Regions from separate parts of the Hyphomicrobium sp. MC1 genome, predicted to be linked through region 2. Evidence: riboswitches for the same ligand, from Rfam matches in the RefSeq annotation. Region 2 holds a riboswitch; the other holds the start of a gene.
What was found. Region 2 has a riboswitch for cobalamin ahead of cobW (cobalamin biosynthesis protein CobW). Riboswitches for the same ligand answer to the same signal wherever they lie in the genome.
Positions count from the first base shown of each region.

Region 1: it holds a riboswitch for cobalamin, as region 2 does, so the genes downstream of both, HYPMC_RS01235 (TonB-dependent siderophore receptor) here and cobW (cobalamin biosynthesis protein CobW) in region 2, are expected to answer to the same signal.

Region 1 is NC_015717.1:270,358-277,524, reverse strand. Features, by position in the region: gene HYPMC_RS01245 (hypothetical protein) at 1-586, shown strand, start outside; gene HYPMC_RS01240 (hypothetical protein) at 739-1,311, opposite strand; gene HYPMC_RS01235 (TonB-dependent siderophore receptor) at 1,407-3,497, opposite strand; cobalamin riboswitch at 3,758-3,985, opposite strand; gene pncB (nicotinate phosphoribosyltransferase) at 4,149-5,453, opposite strand; gene HYPMC_RS01220 (MarR family winged helix-turn-helix transcriptional regulator) at 5,557-5,985, opposite strand; gene HYPMC_RS01215 (VOC family protein) at 6,053-6,415, shown strand.
Region 2 is NC_015717.1:673,110-680,276, reverse strand. Features, by position in the region: gene cobN (cobaltochelatase subunit CobN) at 1-3,171, opposite strand, end outside; gene cobW (cobalamin biosynthesis protein CobW) at 3,171-4,208, opposite strand; cobalamin riboswitch at 4,306-4,491, opposite strand; gene cobU (bifunctional adenosylcobinamide kinase/adenosylcobinamide-phosphate guanylyltransferase) at 4,552-5,076, shown strand; gene cobO (cob(I)yrinic acid a,c-diamide adenosyltransferase) at 5,080-5,700, shown strand; gene HYPMC_RS03130 (cobyric acid synthase) at 5,700-7,167, shown strand, end outside; gene cbiB (adenosylcobinamide-phosphate synthase CbiB) at 7,156-7,167, opposite strand, start outside.

The DNA.
Region 1 (7,167 bases), 400 kb from region 2:
TCAGCTCGACATCATCGACAATCTGCCGGGAGAAAAGGGCTATAACGATTTCCGCCAAGTCTACAAAGTCTCGGTTCCATCCGATTATGTGGTGAACTCAATCACCGATAAAACTCAATTGCGCCAGTCCGGTTACGCGATCGAGAAAACCGACACCCTGCTCAACATGCCTGTGGTTCCCGACAAATCGGTTGCGCGACAACGTCTGAACGGTGAGAGCGCCGAACTGCAGCGCGCCTGGTACAAGGGCAAAGTTGCGAAGTATTTCGCTTTCAACGAAGCGCCGCTTTCTGTGGCTGGGGCGGACGTCCCCATTTCGCCGATCTACGTAACTTTCAATGTCAATCCCAATGAGCCGAAGGGCGGTCCAGGTTCGGGTTTCCGCAGCGAACCCAACTCCCCGCAAACCCACAACGTCCCAGCCACGCTTCCTGGCGAAGAAGGTTATTCGCCGCTGTGGTCGGTCAACGTCTACGACAATGCCGATTGGTCGAAAGTCAGCAATCTCGATACCGCGCAGAACGCCAAGTTGCTCGGCCCAGGGGTCGCAAACGTCAATTGCCCGATCGTTTTCGTCACCCCTTGACGTGACAAGAATGCGGAGACCCCGGGGCCTCTGACACTCCTGCACTTCGCCGCGCGTGAGCCCCGTTACCGGCCACGCCGGCGAATTCGCCCTATAAGCTGCACGCGGGATGACGGCATCGTCGTCCCGCGGTCAACAGAAGTCGAGATGGTTCACGCCGTGCGCGGAGCTTGCTGCGCAGAAACCGACGGGCGAGCGAAACGGCTCGCGATGACGGACAGAATCAACAACCCAGCAAACGAAACGGCGTTGACTTCAAACACTCTGGCGACGGTTGCGACCGAGAAGGCATCATCCGAGCTTCCAAGCGGGATGCCTGCGACGTAGAGCGCCAGTTCATAGGCTGCGAAAGCCAGCACGAACGAGACGGTCAGAAGCACCGGCCAAGCGCGGGTCATCCCAGTTGCAAGCCGAGCAGCAGCGAATGCAGCGATCGTTGCGACGCCGATCGCCGCGCCCCAGGCATACGACTCGAACGTGTGCGGATAGCTCAGGAACGCATAACCGACGATCTGGTTGGTGAGCCACGCCGTGACGACGAGCGCCAATCCCGTGCGAGCATCCATTCGTGTCGCCGCCAGCGCTGCAATAGCGGCGAGCGGCGCTGCGCAGGCGAACACGAAGCTGCCGCCAACGCTCAAAGCTGCGATGAGGGCCACCCAAATGGCACTCATGGCAAGCGAGGAGGAAAACGTTTGATCGTCAAATCGGGAACCAAATTTCATTGTCATGTCCTTCTGAAATCGTTCCCTGGCGGACGAAAGCGCCGGGACGGGAGGCTATCCGTAAATACCATAGCCGTCGCCCGCCAGAGAAGCCCTTAGTTCGTAAACCTGATGCCGCCATAGGCGCCGATGCCGGTCGCCAGGAAGCCGTCAGGAATCTCGTAGTGCTCGTCGAAAAGGTTATCGATGCGGCCGTAGATGCTCATATTGTCGGTCAGCTTGTAGTCGGCCGCGACGTTGACCACCGTGAAGCTCGGCAAGAACTCGTTCTCGAATGTCGCGCGATTGATGTCGAGCGAGTCACCGTAGTAGAGCACCGCACCCGTCAGGAGCAGCTTCTCCGTCGGCGTCCACCCGAGAGTGACGCTCGCCTTGTTGTGCGGGCGGCGCAGAAGCCATCCGCCCGTATCTTCGTTGGTTGCCTGCGTGTAGGTATAATCCGCACGGATACGAAGATCCTTCGTCAAATCCGCTGAAATAAACGCTTCGACGCCATCCGTTTTCGCCTTACCGACATTGGCATACGTTGAAACGAAGGTCGTTGGATCGTAAGTGCTCTCGATCAGATCGGTAATATCGTTCCGGAAGTAGGTGGCGCCAAACTGTGCACGGCCACCGAAAATTGCTTGCTCGAAGCCGACATCGTAACCGGTATTTTCCTCCGGTTTGAGATCAGGGTTTCCATAGAAAAAGTAAGCGGGATAATCCTGAAACCGCTGGCTGAGGCTTGGGGCTTTGAAGCCCGTGCCAATGCTGCCTTTGATCTTGGTTCCCGTGCTCTCGATTACATACGCGGGCGCAACGCGCCAAGTCGTATGACCGCCGAAGTTCTCGTTATCATCGTAGCGCACGTTCGCCGCGACGAAGAGATTGCGAATGACCTCAGCCTGAAGCTCCGTATAGACACCGTTGTTCCACTCCTCTGCGAATGTGTGCTGGCCCTCATAGAAAGAACCGCCACCGGAAAAGACCTCATTGATCTGGCGGCCATCAAATTGCTCGATCTGATGTTCGGCGCCTGTAACCAGCGTATAGCCCGGCGCGAGGTTCCAAACATTGCGCCAATCGTACTTAACCCGGTCGCCTTGATAGTAGCTGTTGCCAGTGAGGTTGACGTGGTCGATATTATCGGTCTGAGAGTTGGAATAATTGATGCCGAAATAGTTCGTCAGATTGCTGAACGTGCGCCAGACTACTTCGCTGCGCGAGTAAAAATCATCGACGTCGGAACCCGATTGATATGGCGCCGGATAAGATGTGTTTGTGAACGGATCGTAAGCGTCACCCGTGTAATGCAGCGTGCCGTCGGTGTATCGGGCGACGAGATTGACCGTCACATCCTTGGTGATATCGACACCGACTTTCGATGAGTAGGTCCGGTTATCGTATCGGTTCGAATGACGCTGCTCTCCCGGAAGAAGTAAATTCTCGGGTGTCACGGGGATGTCGTCGGCGCGAAAATGCGAGACATTGAAGTAGTAGTTGTACTTGTTCGTGCCGCCGCTGATGCTCGCAGCCTGATTGAACGTTCCAAATGAGCCACCCTCGACCATGGCAGTCGCCTTCGGCGGACCATAGCCCCTCTTCGTGTAAATCAGGATCACGCCACCGAGCGCATCGGCGCCGTAAAGACCACTCTGCGGACCACGCAAAACTTCGACGCGTTCGATATCCATGGCGAGCATCTGGCCCAGATCGAACGTACGATTGGGTGTGGTCGGATCGCTGACGTCGATGCCGTCGATCAGAATCTTCGTGTGATTGGAGTTCGTTCCGCGCATGAATACCGACGTCTGACCGCCAGGACCGCCGGTCTGCACAATGTTGAGGCCGGGAACCATCTTCAAAACGTCAGGCAGCGTGCGGCGCTGTTGAGCCGCGATTTCTTTTGCGGTGATAACGGTGACAGAACTTCCGATCTGATCGACGGACTCGGGCGTACCCGTTGGAGACACCGCGATGTCAGAGGAATCGACGGTCGCCGAAGAATCGCTGGAATTCGAAGCGGCCGGCGTTGAAATCTGTTGGGCCGCTGCCGGCGCCTTGACCTTTTTGGACGGCGCATCGCTGTCGTCGTCTGCCATGACGTTGACCGCCGGCAACTTGGTATTCGGCGAAGCTGGAACTTGCGCGCTCGCTTCCTGAGCTGAAATTCCAACTGTTGCAAAGGCTAATGCTATCCGCATTTTTCGCCGTCTTGACACGCGCAGCATGAGACCCCCGAGGCGCTGAATCGGGGTGAGTTTCCAATTCGATCTGCAGATGTGCGGGATACGAGCGCGCAGACGCTGCGACGCGGCTCTTGAAAGCTGCGTCCCATGAATATCTGCACACTTGAAAGTTCTTATCCGCTCAGCATAACGACCTGCACGACCGAAGTGGTTGCCCACCGGTTGACATACAGCCGCCGCTACGGGTTTCCGCTCTACCGCGCCCTGCGCACGGGAGATGGGCAGCTTGTGCCGGCAGGTCTCCTGACTTGCGGCTCAGGCGTCTTCTCCGGCCTTCCCGAATATCTCTATTGCGAGATCTTCAGTGGCTTTTAGTCGGAGCCGACTCGCCGCTTACAGTTGCGAGGGCAGTCTCGGCATTGGCGCAAGAAGCGCCGCACCGCGTTCCCTTTTCATGACCACTCAGCTTTCGCCGAGGGCCAACCGTCACGCCAACATTAAAGAAATAAGTTCGCCGGGCTGTCAATTGGGCTTAGCTCGGCCCGGACTTAAAGGTCGCAAGCGACGATGCCTAATTAACACTCCCGCTCAACGGGGCCGCTCCGATATGCCATGACGTGCGTTCCTCCGCACGCGAACGCTTCCCCTTAACCGCAACGTCAGACGTCACACGCGCACCGCATGACGGGCACGACCCTCCACTCCAAAGACACGCTCGTAGCGTTTCATTTCCGCAGACTCCCCTGTGGCTTTCGCGGAATTGTCAGACAGCTTGACCGCCGGTTTGCCATTGACGCGCGTGACCTTGCAGACAAGCGAGATCGCATCAAGACCAGGAGCGCCGTCCGGATCGCAGCCGCGAAAATCATTGGTGAGATTGGTGCCCCAGCCAAAGCTGGTTCGCACCCGCCCGTGAAAATGACGATACGTGTCTTCGATACTGTCGATATCCATACCGTCGGAGAAGATTAGTAGTTTTCCGCGCGGATCGACACCGTGCGCCTTCCACCAAGCGATAATCTGTTCTCCACCCTCGATCGGAGGCGCGCTGTCCGGGCGAAAGCCAGTCCATCCTGCAAGCCAATCGGGCGCGCGCGCCAGAAAGGCTTTGGTCCCGAAAGTATCGGGCAACGCGATCAGCAGATTTCCGCGGTATTCCTGCCGCCATTGCTCCAAGACACGATAGGGCGCCTTCGCCAAATCCTCGTCACTATCGGCAAGAGCGGCTTCCACCATCGGCAATTCGTGAGCGTTGGTGCCGATAGCTTCTAAATCGGCGTCCATTGCGAGCAGCACATTCGACGTTCCGATAAAGTGTCCGTCCAGCCCTTCTTTCAGTGCTTCGACGCACCAACGTTGCCATAGAAATCCGTGCCGACGCCGCGTGCCGAAGTCGGAAACGACAACGTCCGGCAGAGCGCGCAGCCGCTCCACCTTCTGCCAGAGCTTCGCCTTGGCGCGCGCGTAGAGCACGTCGAGCGCAAAGCGACCCTTGGCGCGCATCGCGGCGCGCGACCTGAGTTCGTTGACGATCGCCAACGCCGGAATTTCCCACATGGTCGTATGGGTCCAAGGCCCCGCGAAATCGAGTTCATACTGACCATCGACTTTGCGAAGCTCATAATCCGGCAACTGAAAATCGGCGAGCCATGCGATAAAGTCGGCACCGAACATCTGCGTTTCGCCGTAAAAGCTGTTACCGGCGAGCCAGATCAGCTCCTTCTTGGTAAAACGTAGAGCACGCGCATGATCGAGCTGAGCACGCAACTCGCCCTCATCGATGATGTCGGCAAGACGCACATCCTTCGAGCGGTTTATGAGCGAGAAAGTCACCCGCACGTCCGGGTGGACCTTGCGGATCATTTGCAGCATCAGCAATTTGTAGAAATCGGTATCGAGCAAACTGCGGATGATCGGATCGAGCCGAAAATTGTGATTGTAGGTACGCGTCGCAATGTCGGTGACGGTCATGATGTCAATCTAAGATGATGCGCTAAATGATGAGCTACAGCAAACGCCAAAGTTATCAGCAGCAATAGTGGATAAGCCCTGAAGCGCCATACCTCCAACAGTCCTATTTGCACATGGCATTGTGAAGCCGGTTCATCAGATCTACGGCATCCGTCACGGTATCTGGAGAGACTGCAGCCTCAAGAACCTCCTCAATCCGCATCACCTCAGCATTTGCCGCCTCGGCCTTCAGACGCCCTTTGGGCGTTAAACGCGCAAGCTGCCGGCGACCATGATGAGCGTCCTGTCGGCGCTCCACGAGCTTCCATCCTTCCAGCTTCGCCAAAACGCCCTGCATCGATTGCGGCGTTATGAATGCGCGCTCTGCAAGATCAGCGTTGGTCTGGTCCGGCCTCGCATTCAATTGGGCGAGCACCGCATATTGCGCAGGATTGAGCCCAAGGGGCTTTAAAGCCTCCTCCAAACGGCGATGCAGCGCATGCTGAGCAAGCTTCAGCCGGTAACCCAGCAGCGGGGTCATGTCCTTGTTCATTGCAATATCAGCCGCCTTATATTATATCAGGTGACTGATATTATCACCGCACGCCAAGGAGGCAACGATGAGCAGACTGACTGGACCCGATTTTATCGCCATCCAAACCGAAGACCTTCAAGCTGCCCGAGCCTTCTATGGCGACAAGTTGGGCCTGCCCCTGTTGCAAGAGACGCCCGAAGCGGTCGTCTTCAACAGCAAGCCTGTTCCGTTTGCGGTCCGAAAGCCGCTGATGGATCTGGAAGCCGCTCAAGGAAAATTGGGCTGGGGCATTGCGCTATGGTTCGCCTGCGATGATGCCGACGCGCTGCACGAAGAATTAGAGGCAGCAGGAACACCCATCATCTTCTCGCCGAAGGACGGCCCATTCGGAAGGTATTTCGCGTTCCGCGATCCATTTGGCTACACGATCACGGCGCATACCGCATAACACGCTAATGGATAGGCATTGCAAATCGCGAAAGCAGACTTCGACAAATTCGAGGCGCGGCGGAAACGTGATCTCAAGATTCCAGATGCAGCGGAAAGCAATTTCCACCGGCCCCAGCCCATACCCAATCGATTAAAGAGGGAAATCTGCGGCACAAGCATCAGTCGTTCGCAAGGGTAGTCAAAACTGGCGGTGCGGACGGTCTGACGCGAACTCGTCTCTGACAGAGAAATCCCTGCAAACAGTAAAATATCAGGGAGATTGGTGGAAATAGGTTGGCTAAGCAATCTGCTGTCGCGGCTTTGACCCTAAATTCGCGGGTATTTTTGACCGATAGGCGATCGTAATACCTATACCTCGTAACACAGAATAACAGGGATGCCCCGAGGCCTAGTCGGCGAACCACTTTCTGTCGACTGATCCGGGGTGCGCCCGACGGCAGCGCCATCCGGATTAGCTCCTGGTTCATCCGATGAGCAGACAGCCACCGTGCCAGACGGCGCTCCTGGCACCGCAGCGGAGGTCTCCGAATCCTCGGAGTGGCACTTCCTAAAATCTTCGGGAGAGGAAGAAGCGGACAGCTCCCGACTATCTGTCGTGATAGCTACTAAGGTCTGTCGGCAAAACGGAAAGGGCAACTATCGCTTCGTTGTCCCATCGATTTCTTCAAAACTTACAGACCGCCGGAAACATGCCCACAGACGTCACCGAAGTTTACAGCACTCGCGGTGCGGAGCGACTCGGGCGGAGCG
Region 2 (7,167 bases):
GAACCGGCGCCGCATTGCCGCGATTGCGTCGGGGTTCTCGCGCGCAAGAAACGCTGCGACCACTGGGTCACCGAGATATGCTTCGTAGAGCCGCTCGAAGCCGCCGTTGTCGACGGCCCGCGCCGTCGCCGCGAAGGCGAATGCCGCGTCAACGCTCTGCGCCATCTCCGCGCCACCGCGGAAGCCATGACGCATCTGGCCCTCGATCCACCGGATGTTTGCAGCGCGCCCGTGAATCACACGGGCACATTCTTCCTGCAGCGTGCGAACCCGCGGCGCATCTGGCGTTGCCGTATCGCCATGATAAAGCGCAACGCGATCGTTTCCGAGAGAAGCAGCGGCAGCCGCGAACCCACCTTCGTGTGCCGCAAAGTCACCGCCAGTCAGCAGGTCGATCTCGCTGTGATCCAGCACATGCACGAAGGCGTCTGCCGATTTCACGCGTTTTTCAAAGCTCGCGCTCGTCGCTTCCGAACCATCGCCACGATACGCCGCCTGTGTGCTGGCGAGATACGACCGCCCAAGATCGCCACGCTCGCTCCAGTCGCCGCGGTCGATGTGCTGCATTACGCCAGCACCGAAGCTGCCGCCGGCCGGTCCGAAAATGCGATCGAGCTTTGCTTCGGACGACGAGGCCGGGCGCAGCGGATTATCGCCGGCATCTTCTTCAAGACTGGCAACGAGCGCGACGGCGCTATCAAACAACGCAAGCTGCGCTCCAAACATATCGCGAAAAAGTCCTGAAATCCGCAGCGTCACGTCAACACGCGGACGTCCAAGTTCCGCCAATGCCTCGGTCTCGACGCCCGTCACGCGATAGGAGCGCTGATCCCAGACGGGGCGAACGCCAAGCAGCGCCAGCGCGGTCGCGAGTTCCTCGCCACCGGTTCTGAGCGTTGCGCTGCCCCAAAGATCGAGCACGATCGCGCGGGGCCATTCGCCATGATCGGAGAGATAGCGATCGAGGATTGCTTTCGCTGCACGCTTGCCGTTCGCCCACGCCGTTGCGGTTGGCACGCTGCGCGGATCGACACTGAAAAGATTGCGTCCTGTCGGCAGTACATCAGATCGCCCTCGGCTCGGCGCTCCAGCAGGACCCGGCGCGATGAATTTTCCAGCAAGCGTCCGAGTGATCGCTTCAAGCTCCACCTCATCGAGGATATGCAGCCCGTCGCGGATCGACAGCTCTTTCACATCGCACAAAAAGGCGTCGATGCGGGTCAATGCTTCGCTCGCCGCCATGCCCGCATCGAGGCCGCACTGGGCCGCAATTCCGGCACGAATGGCGGCGTCGACGATCTGATCCGACAGAACCTTGCGCCGCCTCGGATCAAGACCTTCCGCCGACGCGAATTCATCGACCAGCCGTTCAACTTCACTCAACGGCCCCGACAAACCGGCATCCGTCATCGGCGGCGGCTTATGTCCGAGCGTCACGGCAGATAGCCGCCGCTTCGCCTGCGCCGCTTCGCCGGGATCATTGACGATGAACGGATAGATCATCGGCGTAGGGCCAACCAGCGCGCGCGGCGCACACATTTCGCTGCCCGCAACGGCTTTGCCTGGCAGCCATTCGAGCGTGCCGTGCGCGCCGAGATGAATAAGCGCGTCGATCTTTGCGACGTGTCTCAGCCAGAGATAGAACGCGACATAGCTGTGCCGCGGCGGCGTCGCCGGATCGTGATACTGCGCCTTCCGGTCAAGCGCCTGCCCGCGTTCCGGCTGCAGTCCAATCAAAAGATTTCCGCACGGCGCAACACGAAAGCGGAACGTATTACCAACGAGTGCGTCATCATCTTCTGGCGGTCCCCAGGCGCTGACGACGCTTTCTTTAAAGGCTTCTGGCAGAGCATCGAACGCCGAACGGTAAGCATCAAGCGGCCACCCGATTGCCTTCGCTGGATCGAGTTGCGCCACGAGATCGCGACTGTCCGACGGGCGACAGGCGACGTCATAACCCGCGTCTTCGAGATGCGATGCGATCCTGCACGCGCTCTCAAGGCCATCAAGTCCAACCGCGTGCGCGATCTGATCCGGCCGCCCCGGATACGTCGAGAGCAACAGACCGATGCGAAGATCATGGCGCGGGGCTGAACGAAGCCTCGCCCAACGCGCGGCAAGCTCGGCAACATGCGAAACGCTTGGCTTATAAGGCACATGGCGCAGCAACGACACGCCGAGTTCGGTTCCCAGCGTGTCCGCTTCCTTGAACGATACGACGCCCGCAAACAACCGTCCGTCGAGTTCCGGCAAAACGACGTGCATCGCAAGGTCCGCGGCACTGACGCCGCGCTGCGACTTCTCCCAAAGCGTAAATTTCGAATTGGCGAGCGCGACCTGCAGGACCGAACAATCCGCAACGTCGAGCGGCGAGGCATCCGCGCCGTCGCGTGAGGCAAACGCTGTCGCATTGACGATGACGCTCGGCCGGAGACGTTGCAGCTCATCCTGAAGCCAAGCCGCGGTATCCGCTGCCTTCAGGCTCGGAACGTAGAGCGCCGCCACCGCCAAGCCGCGATCTTCAAGTGCATCTACCAAAGCATCGACTGGCGCAACATCGCCCGCAAGCAAATGTGAGCGATAGAAAACAACGGCAGCCGCCCCGAGCGCAGCAACGGATTGCGCGCTTTCCCGATAGACGCCGAAATTCGGAATCTCTCGCGGCTGTGCAATTTTTCCACGCGCGTCACGTTTGCCGAGCATCGCCAGCAAAGCCATGCGCGTATTCTCGATGCCGCCCACGTCGAGCAGAGCCTCAAGCCGCGCCAGCTCATCCGAACCAAGCGTCGACAACGCCGAGAGTCGAATGTCCGGCCGCCCGTCGCCCGGCACGATAGCAAGTGCAATTCCCAGTTCGCGGCAGCGCCGCCCGAGTTGCTCGCCGCCATACCGCCAATAGTCGAGGCCGCCCAGCAGGCGCACGAGCACGGCCTTCGAGCCTTTCAGCGTCGCGTCGGAAAATAGATCAACCGACATCGGGTGGCGCAAAGCATTGAGGTTCGAAATCCGCACACTCGGCTGCGTGCTCTCAGCGCCGCGAAATGCAGCCGCCGCCATCGCAAGGTCGGAATCGGAAAACGACAGAAAAACGATATCGGCGGGCGCGAGTCCGAGATCTTGAGGCGCGGCAGCCTCGTCCAGATCCCGGCTCTCGCGAACGACGATATGCATCAGGCAGCGCCCGTCAGGGTCCGAGTGATGCCGTCGCGATCAAGCCCCTTCTGACCGATGACGACCAGCCGGCCCACCCGCGCCTCGCCCGATTGCCATGCACGTTCGTAACGCGTGTCGATCCGCTCGCCGACCCCTTGCAAAAGGAGCCGCATTGGCTTCCCGCCAATGGCCGCGAAGCCCTTTACACGCAGCACGTCATGATCGTTGGCGATCGCTTTTGCGCGCTGCGCAAGATCGTCGGGCGACGATAGCTCCGGCACTTCGACGATGAACGTCTCGAAATCGTCGTGATCGTGTTCCGGTTCGGCATCGTGATGCGAAGGTCGAGCGGCGAGATCATCTTCCGCAGCTGCCGAAATGCCGAGCAGCACATCTGTCGGAACGACCCCATTTTGCGTTGCCACGATCTTGATTGCCCGCGGCACCATGCTGCGAATGTCTTGCGCGATCAAAGCCGCGTCTTCCGGCGAAAGATGATCGCACTTGTTGAGCACGACGAGGTCGGCGCAGAGCAGCTGATCCTCGTAAACCTCTTCCAGCGGATTTTCATGATCGACGGACGGATCTGCTTCGCGCTGCGCCGCGACCTTCACCGGATCGTCGGCGAAGCGACCGGCGCGCACGGCCGGGGCATCAACGACCGTCACCACGCCATCAACCGTCACACGATTGCGGATATCCGGCCACTCGAAAGCTTTAACCAGCGGCTTCGGCAGCGCGAGGCCCGACGTCTCGATAATGATGTGCTCCGGCGCGGGCTCGCGCGCCAAAAGCGCTTCAAGCGTCGGAATGAAATCGTCAGCGACGGTGCAACACAGGCAGCCGTTTGTCAGCTCGATGATGTTTTCTTGCGGGCAGTTCTCAATGCCGCATGACCGGAGGATCGTCCCGTCCACGCCGACATCGCCGAATTCGTTGACGATCAGCGCCAAGCGGCGGCCTTGCGCGTTCTCAACGGCATGGCGAACGAGTGTCGTTTTGCCCGCTCCCAAAAAGCCGGTGACGATCGTGACGGGAACCTTGCGCGTGCTCATTGCCCCGCCTCCACAGACATTGAATTTTCGGAAGACCGGCCAGACGCGCGGCATGTTCTGAAGTGCATCTTAACCTTTCTCGCCCCACCGGCGATAAGTTGGAAATCTCGTTGACGGCAGGTCTCCTGGCTCGCGGGTCTTGGCATTGGGCGACCTTCCCGGGCTGTTGCCCAGTGGCGTTCTCGCCTATGCTCACCGCGCACAGTTGCGGGGGCAGCTGCGGAGTAAATACCGCATTCCCTTTTGAACCCTCTTGCGAGGGACCGTCGTCCCAATCGATAAGTGAGCCCACATCTTACGTCAATCGCAATAGCGGCCTCTGCGGCACGACCGAAAGTTTATAATGACGACTTTGCACCTCCCGCAGCTGACCCTCATCCTCGGGGGCGCCCGTTCCGGTAAAAGCGCCTATGCGGAAGGCCTTTTGACAGGCATTCCCGGGCCTTGGGCTTATGTCGCCACGGCGGAAGCGTTCGACGACGAAATGTACAGCCGCATCAAGCACCACAAGAGCCGCCGTGGCGCGGGCTGGGTCGATCACGAATCGCCCCTCGAAATTGCCGACGTGCTGGCCAACCGTGTTGCAGAGCTTCCCTCGCTGGTCGATTGCCTTACGCTCTGGACCTCCAATCTGATGCACGCCAACCGCCCCGTTCCGGAGGCAAGCGACGCGTTGCTGGCCGCCGTCGCAAAACGCGTCGCGCCCTGTGTGATGGTCTCGAATGAGGTCGGCCTCGGCATCGTGCCGGACAACGCGCTCGCCCGCGCCTTCCGCGACGAAGCCGGCCGGCTCAATCAGAAGATCGCAGCAGCCGCCGACAAGGTCATTTTTGTCGCCGCCGGACTGCCGCTGACGTTGAAAGGCTGAGCCGTGAGCAACAATCCCACCACGGTCGATGATGCCGAGCGTCACAAAGCCAAGATGGCAAAGCGCAAAGCCGTGCAAGATGCCGAGGTCGCCTCGAAACAGATCGAAAAAGGCGTGCTGCTCGTCCACACCGGCCCCGGCAAAGGCAAATCGACGGCCGCATTCGGCCTCGTGCTGCGCGCGCTTGGACACGGCTGGCGCGTCGGCGTCGTCCAGTTCATCAAAGGCGCGTGGAAGACCGGCGAACGCGACGCGCTTGAACGCTTCGGCGATCAGATCTCCTGGCACACGATGGGCGAAGGCTTCACCTGGGAAACACAAGACAAGGCCCGCGACATTGCCGCCGCCACACGCGCCTGGGCGAAGGCCAAAGAATTGATGGCCGATCCATCCATTCGTCTGCTCATTCTCGACGAACTCAACATCGCGCTGCGTTATGACTATCTGCTGCTCGATGACGTGCTCGAAACGCTCCGCACGCGGCGGCCCGATCTTCATGTCGTCGTCACCGGCCGCAACGCCAAACCGGAATTGATCGCGCTCGCGGATGGCGTGACGGAAATGGGTGCCGTGAAGCACCATTTCGCCGCCGGCATCAAAGCTCAGGAAGGCATCGAATTCTGATGCCTGCGCGCGCGTTGATGTTCTCAGGTACCGGCTCCGACGTTGGCAAATCGCTGATCGTCGCCGGGCTTTGCCGTTTGTTCTCCAACCGCGGGGTTCGCGTCGTTCCGTTCAAGCCCCAGAACATGTCGAACAATGCCGCGGTCACGGCCGACGGCGGCGAAATCGGCCGCGCCCAGGCATTGCAAGCGCGAGCCGCGCGCGTTGCGCCATCCGTGCACATGAATCCGGTGCTGCTGAAGCCCGAGACCGAAACCGGCGCGCAGATCGTCGTGCAAGGCAAAATGCGCGGCTCGGCGAAAGCGCGCGATTTTCAATCGAAAAAGAAAGAGCTTCTGCCTGCCGTTCTCGACAGCTTCGCGCGCCTCAAAGCGAACGCCGATCTCGTTCTCGTCGAAGGCGCAGGCAGCGCATCCGAGATCAACCTGCGTGCGAACGACATCGCCAATCTCGGCTTCGCACGCGCCGCCGACGTTCCGGTCGTACTGATCGGCGACATCGACCGCGGCGGTGTCATCGCCAGCGTCGTCGGTACACGCCACGTCCTCGATCTCGACGACGCGGCCATGATCCGCGGCTTCATCATCAACAAGATGCGCGGCGACCCGACGCTATTCGCCGATGGCATGACGGCAATTGCAAATCTGTCCGGATGGACGCCGCTCGGCCTCGTGCCGTTCTTCCCCGACGCTCGCAAGCTTCCCGCTGAAGACGCGCTCGGATTGCGCGACCTCATGAAAACATCGAGGTCCGGTGGTGAAACGAAACTGAGCATCGCTGTGCCGTTGCTGCCGCGCATCTCGAATTTCGACGACCTCGATCCGCTACGCAACGAACCTGGCGTCATCGTCGAACTGATCGAACCCGGTCAGCCGATTCCGGCACACGCCGATCTCGTTCTACTGCCGGGCTCGAAGACAACCATTGATGACCTAACAGCCTTGCGCGCCGCAGGCTGGGACATCGACATCAAAGCGCATGTTCGCCGCGGCGGCCGTGTGCTCGGGCTGTGTGGTGGCTATCAGATGCTTGGGAAACGCATCGCCGATCCGAATGGCATCGAAGGCCCGCCGCGCGCCGTCGATGGCCTCGGCCTTCTCGATATCGAAACCGAGTTCGGCACCGAGAAAACGCTAGAGCGCGTTTCCGGCACGCTTACGGGTTCCATAGCGCCGTTTGAAGGCTATGAAATGCACGTCGGCAAGACGACTGGGCCAGACACCGCGCGCCCCATGGTAACCTTCCCCGACGGCCACCGCGACGGCGCCACCTCGCCAGACGGCCGCGTCTCGGGATGCTACATTCACGGCCTATTTACGTCGGACGCTGCACGCCAGACCTTTCTGGCCTCTTTGGGCATGGAAGCATCTGCGCTCAGCTACGATACCGAAATCGACGCCATCCTCGATCGCTTTGCCGAGCACCTCGCCCAACACATCGCAATCGAAGAACTCCTCAGCCTGGCAA